DNA from 2 places in the Thalassospira sp. UBA848 genome. Region 2 is predicted to be linked to the other one. Evidence: predicted binding sites of a transcription regulator. Region 2 holds the regulator's gene; the other holds the start of a gene.
The links. The regulator PhoB, encoded in region 2, activates phosphate uptake and scavenging genes when phosphate is short. The targets are predictions, from matches to a motif close to TNTCATAAAACTGTCA.

Region 1 (3,421 bases), on a different contig from region 2:
GGGATACCGTCATATTCCGACCCATTCAGGATCTTCTCAAGATACCATTTCTGCGCGTTGGTTACGATCTGGATTGACGGGTCATCCGCCACCAGCGCAAAGAAGCTGTTGATCGGGGCAGATGTCGTCCCCACACCCTCGCGCATATAGGCAATGGTGGCTTCGTGCTCTTGCTTGACCGCTGCGACAATCTCGGGATCGGCTTCGACCAGCGGGGTCACGGTGCGGCCTTCGCGCTGATAAATTGCGCGGGCTTCAGACAGGCTGTCGACCACGCTCCATTCACCGGAATCAGACACATTCAGCGTCAGGTCAATCACACCCAGATGGCTACCCCAAAAGCCAGGCATGACGGCTGCCACACCATTAATGGTGCCCTTGGCAAGGTCGACACCTTCGAGGTCGGAAAAGGCGTCAGACGGGAACACCGTATGCGCATGCCCAAACAGGATCGCATCAATACCGTCGACCTTTGACAGATAATAGGTGGCGTTTTCTTCCATGCCGGTGCGCGCCATGGTCGAAAGGCCGGAATGCGGAACGGCAATGACAATATCCGCGCCCTTTTCGCGCATCTCCGGGACATACTTTTCGGCCATCTCGACGATATCCCTGGAAATCACCTGACCTTCAAGATTGGCCTTGTCCCATTGCATGATTTGTGGCGGCACGAACCCGATCACGCCGACTTTGGCCTTGTGAACGTTGCCATCCTTGTCGGTAAATTCACGATCAAGGATCACGTAAGGGTCGAAATAGGGTTTGTCATTCTCGGCATTGCCATCGCCATCATCGACAAAGACGTTGGCGCTGACATAAGGGAAATTTGCCCCTGCGATCGAGTTGTCGAGGAACTCCAGCCCATAGTTGAATTCGTGGTTGCCGATATTGGCAGCATCGTAATCAAGCAAATTCATCGCCTTGAAAACCGGATGGATTTCACCCTTTTTCAGGCCGCGTTCCTTGGCCATGTAATCGCCAAGCGGATTGCCCTGAATGAGGTCGCCATTGTCGATGAAGACAACATTTTCCGCCTCGCCGCGCGCCGTTTTCAGCAGGGTTGCAACCTTTGCCAGCCCGACCGTGTCAGACTCTCCGTCGCGGTAATAATCATAATTGACCAAATGCGTGTGAATATCGGTGGTCTCAAGGATGCGCAGCGATACGGTGCTGTCGGCCAGTGCCGTACCGCTTGCCAGTGCAAATGCCAGTGAAACTCCGGTAAACCGGATCATGTTTTTGTAAGTAAATGCCATTAATTCGTATCCCTGCTGATGCGTGAAACCATCAAACTTTAATCCCGTTCAAGTGGCGGGGTTTTGAAGATTTTGCGAAAAAGCTACGGCAAACACAAACAGAAACGCCTGCCCCACAGGACAGGCGTTTGCGTTCTTGAATACATATGCCAGTCAAGCAGGCTGCGCTGCGGTTGACTTGTAACCCCGCAAAACCTCGTTCCCCGGCTCAGGGTCATGCGGCACATTCAGCGCCAGAACCAGCGACACGAACGCCATGCCAGCCCCCGCCAGGAACACCGCCCCCGGCGAAATCAGCCATAACAATCCAAAGGCTGCCGGAATAAAGACCGCCGCAATATGGTTGATGGTAAAGCTGACACCTGCAGTCGAAGAAATATCCGCCGGGTCGGCAATCTTCTGGAAATAGGTTTTAATGGCAATCGCCAAGGCAAAGAACAAATGGTCAATCACATACAGACCACCGGCCAGAATGTGGTTTTCGACAAAGGCGTAGGATACGAAAACAATGAACAGACCCGCATATTCAAAGACCAAAGCGCGTCGTTCGCCCCATTTGCCGATCATCTTGCCGATTTTTGGCGCGAGGAACATGTTGATCACGTGGTTTAGCAGATAAAGCAGCGTAATGGTTGCCGCATCATATCCGAACTTTTCGACCATCAGAAAACCGGCAAAGACGGTAAAGATTTGACGACGTGCGCCGCTCATGAAGGTCAGGGCATAGTAAAGCCAATAACGTTTGCGCAGGATCAGCTTCTTGGTTTGCGGATGGGCATCGGCGAATTTCGGGAAAGCCCCCCAGACAAACAGGGCTGCAAGGATCGTCAACGCCCCGCCGAACAGGTAGACATAGCGATATTCAACGGCAAAGACTTCGAGCATCACCCAGACCATGCCAAACATCACCAGCGACGAGATCGACTTCGCCGAGAGCTGCCGCCCCATGACCATTGCAGTTCGATCCTTGCGCACCCATTGCAGGGACAAGGCCTGCTGCATGGTTTCAAAGTAATGAAAACCAATCGACATCAAGACTGTCGTGCAATAAAGCCCGATCACCGTCGGGAAGTAGCCCGATATGGCAACACCGATGCCAAGGACCAGCAATGACAGCACAGCAAATGTCTGTTCACGCAAAACCAGCAGGACAAAAATAGCGGTAAAGGCAAGGAAACCCGGGATTTCACGAAGCGATTGCAGGATGCCAATCTCGCGCCCGGTGAAATCGGCCATTTCGACCGAAAAGTTGTTCAAAAGCGCCATCCATGTCGAAAACGACAGTGGCATGGCAGCCGCCATCACGATCAGCAGGACTTCTGGATTGCGCCAGCCTTTATAGACCGGTGCTGCGGCCGCGTCGGCGGTATCGCCAAGTGGGGCTGCATGGTTGCTGGCTTCCGGGATGATTTCCTTGGACATTTCTTCTCCTGGGACATGACCGCATGGGTGGCGCACGTCACGTCGCGTCTTGTGAGCTTTGGAATGCGACCAAGTTAAACCTGTCCGATGCGTCTGTCTTACGGTAATCTGACAATATATATCGCAATAAAGACAGTTTTGAGCTTCACCACACCATGGTTCATATCCTCAATACCTTTGACGGACGCCCGGAACACCACAACAAGGTGCCCCGCCCACGCGAATTACCCCGCGCAGTTTATGTCAGGGTAAGCGATATGCCCGCTGGCTATCATGTTGCCGCGCACAGCCATGACTGGAACCAGCTTCTATATGCGATTGAAGGAACGATGACCGTGGTGACAGAGGCGGGCATGTGGGTTGTCCCACCACAACGCGCGGTATGGGTTCCACCCCATACCCAGCATGCCGTGACCTGCACGGGCTTTACCCGTGCGCGCCACCTTTATATCGGTCGGGACGTCGCCGCAAACCTGCCTGATCGCTGCATGGTACTGGAAGTCAGCCCGCTTTTGCGCGAACTCATTCGGGCGGCCACAGAAATTCCGGTCGAATATGATGAAAACGGTGAAGAGGGCCGCTTGATCCGTGTGTTGCTTGATCAGATCAAGGCCCCCGATCAGGACAAGCTTTATCTGCCAGCGCCCAAGGATGCCCGACTGGCCCGCATTTGCGATCATCTGCAAGGCGATCCGGCCGACAACCGCACACTTGAAGATTGGGCAAAGATTTGCGGCGCATCC
Region 2 (3,421 bases):
CTGCCAACCGCGCTGGTCATTGCAGGCGCACTGGCATTGTCATCAACGGCCATCATCCTCAAACAGCTTTCTGATGACCGGCAGCTCAATACCCGGTTCGGGCGCGCGGCCCTTGCCATCCTGCTTTTGCAGGACGTGGCGGTTGGCCCGTTCCTGATCATGGTGCAGGCCGCAGGCGATGCGGGGACTGAAACAAGCCCGTGGATCAGCATCTTGCTTGGTTTCGGGGCGGTTGCCTTGCTGTTGCTGGTCGGGCGTTATTTGTTGCCACGTCTGTTTCGCTATATCGCCTCTCTTAAAAATCCGGAACTGTTTGCCATTGGCACATTGTTTGTCGTTCTGGCGGCCAGCACACTTACCGAAGTGTCCGGGCTTTCCATGGCGCTTGGCGCCTTCATTGCCGGTGTGATGCTGGCCGAAACCGAATTCCGCCATCAGATCGAAGCCGACATTGCGCCGTTCCGTGGTGTGTTCCTGTCGCTGTTCTTCATGTCGGTGGGCATGTCGGTCAATGTCGACGTGGTCTACAACGAATTTGGCACCATCATGATGTGGCTGGTGTTGCTGCTGGTGATCAAGACGGCCGTGCTTTTTGTTCTGGCACGCGCGATCAAGTTTGAAACCGGTTCTGCCATTCGTGTCGCGCTTAGCCTTGCGGCGGGTGGCGAATTTGCCTTTGTGATGTTTGCACTGGCCGCGCAAAACGGGGCGGTGCCACTTGATATTGCGGCGATGCTGATCCCGGTGGTGGCGATTTCGATGGCGCTGACCCCGACCCTGATCAGTCTGGGCCACAAGATCGAGGAAAAGCTGCATCCCAAAGAAGAAGACCAGCTTGGCAGGATTTCCGAGGAATCCGAGGGCATTCATCAGCATGTTCTGGTGATCGGCAGCGGCCGTGTTGGTCGGGTTCTGGCACGGTTGCTCAAAACCCGCAACATCCCGTTCCTTGTCCTTGATAGTGACGCACAGCAGGTTTCGCGGGGGCGGGCAGAAGGCCTTCCGGTTTACTTTGCCGACGGGTCCAGACCGGAAACTTTCCGGGCTGCACATACGGATGAAGCAAAAATTGCGGTTGTTGCCATGGGGAACCCGCATGCCACGGAAAAAACCGTTGCCCTTTTGCGACAACATTACCCGCATCTGAAGATCTTTGCCCGTGCGCAGGACATCACCCATATCGGGCCACTGTCGCGCCATGGCGCGGATGCCGCCATTCCCGAAGTTCTCGAAACCGGCTTGCGGTTATCCGATCATGTTTTGGCCGCCTGCGACGTACCACAAGAAGATATCGATGCGGAAATCGCCAAGTTCCGCCGCGCGGATATGTTGTTGATGAACGAACTGGCCCCGCGCATGCAGCGCAAACAGGCCAGCGGGGATGCCAAGGAAAGCGGCACCAAGGACAGCACCACCAAGGACAAGCCCTGATCATCAACAGGACGAAACAAAAAACCCCCGTTGATACATGCAACGGGGGTTTTTTGATGACGTCGGTCGGGAAAATGACGTTTAGACGGCGGTTTCTGCATCCAGTGCATAACCGGCCGCACGGACGGTGCGGATGATATCGCGCGTACCCTTGACGTCGTTCAACGCCTTGCGCAGGCGGCGTATGTGAACATCAACCGTGCGGGTTTCGACATAGATGTTCGGGCCCCAAACAGCGTTAAGCAGCTGTTCGCGAGAGAAAACACGCCCCGGATGTTCCAGGAAATAGCGCAAAAGACGGAATTCCGTCGGGCCAAGATGGATGGCCTTGCCGTTGCGACTGACACGATGGGCGGCGAGATCCATTTCGATATCGGAATAGATCAACTGCCCTTGTGGTTGCGCCGGACCGGATCGGCGTAGCAAAGCGCGGATGCGGGCCAGCAATTCACCAATGGCAAACGGCTTGGTGACATAGTCATCAGCCCCGGTATCAAGACCGCGGATACGATCACCTTCTTCGCCACGGGCCGTAACCATGATCACCGGCAAATCGCGGCTTTCAGGTTTGCGACGGATCTGGCGGCAGACTTCGATACCCGACATCACCGGCAGCATCCAGTCGAGCAAAACAAGATCGACATGGGTTTCTGCCAGAATTTTCAACGCTTCGTCACCGTCTCCGGCTTCGACAACCTGCATCCCCTCTCGTTCGAGGTTGTAGCGCAACATGGTTACGATTGCAGCCTCGTCCTCGACGATAAGAACCGTTGGGTCCATCTTCCTATGCTCCAGTGTCACTCATTCGGTTCGACGACCGCGAAATTCGCAGCGTCGTTTTTTGGCCGATCAATCCCCGGCAGGTCTTCGCCCTTGATCCGGTAATAGATCGTCTCGGCGATGTTGGTGGCGTGGTCGCCAATACGTTCGATGTTCTTGGCGATGAACAACAGATGGGTCGACGCGGTAATGTTGCGCGGATCTTCCATCATGTAGGTCAGCAATTCGCGGAACAGCGAATTGTACATGTCGTCCACTTCCTGATCGCGTTCCCAAACCCGGTGGGCCTTTTCAGCGTCGCTTTCGATATAGGCGTCCAGAACATCCTTGATGATTTCCTGGGCCAGCTTGGCCATGTTCGGGATCGCCTGAACCGGGCGGATCGGCGGGATCTGGTTCAGAACCTGTGCGCGTTTGGCGATGTTCTTTGCCAAATCACCGATGCGTTCAAGATCGTTTGACAGCTTAAGGGCCGTAACGACCTGACGCAGGTCATCTGCCATCGGCTGACGCAGGGCCAGAAGACGGACGGCAAAGTCCTGTACTTCCTGTTCAAGAACGTCGATGCGCTGATCGGACAGGATGACTTTCTCGGCCAACTCGGAATCGCGTTTAACGATGGAACGGATCGACGAAATAAGCTGGCTTTCGGCAAGCCCGCCCATCTGCGAAATGATGTTGTTCAGACGGGTCAGTTCCTCGTCGAACGAACTTACGATATGGGTATGATCTTCAGCCATTTATGCGTACTCCTGGTGTCGCTTAACCGAAGCGGCCGGTAATGTAACCCTTGGTGCGTTCGTCCTTCGGGTTGGTAAAGATTTGATCGGTTTCGCCAACTTCAACCAGCTTGCCAAGGTGGAAGAACGCGGTGCGCTGCGACACACGGGCGGCCTGCTGCATGGAGTGGGTGACGATCACAATCGTGTAGTTCGAACGCAACTCATCGATCAGTTCCTCGACCTTGGCGGTCGCAATCGGATCAAGTGCCGAGCACGGCTCATCCATCAGGATGACTTCCGGGCTGACGGCCACCGCACGCGCAATGCAAAGACGCTGCTGCTGACCACCGGAAAGACCAGTTGCAGGCGACTGCAGGCGGTCTTTGACTTCCTTGAGAAGACCGGCACGTTCAAGCGAGGTCATGACGATTTCGTCAAGTTCATCGCGCGAATTGACCAAGCCATGAATACGCGGGCCATAGGCCACA

Region 1: the regulator PhoB is predicted to act here: its motif matches at 1,283-1,298, upstream of B2R48_RS19710 (bifunctional 2',3'-cyclic-nucleotide 2'-phosphodiesterase/3'-nucleotidase).

Annotation. Positions count from the first base shown of each region.
Region 1 is NZ_DBGS01000143.1:4,584-8,004, reverse strand. It holds gene B2R48_RS19710 (bifunctional 2',3'-cyclic-nucleotide 2'-phosphodiesterase/3'-nucleotidase) at 1-1,256, opposite strand, end outside; gene B2R48_RS19705 (MFS transporter) at 1,410-2,678, opposite strand; gene B2R48_RS19700 (AraC family transcriptional regulator) at 2,936-3,421, shown strand, end outside.
Region 2 is NZ_DBGS01000135.1:29,511-32,931, forward strand. It holds gene B2R48_RS18435 (cation:proton antiporter) at 1-1,431, shown strand, start outside; gene phoB (phosphate regulon transcriptional regulator PhoB) at 1,513-2,211, opposite strand; gene phoU (phosphate signaling complex protein PhoU) at 2,229-2,951, opposite strand; gene pstB (phosphate ABC transporter ATP-binding protein PstB) at 2,974-3,421, opposite strand, start outside.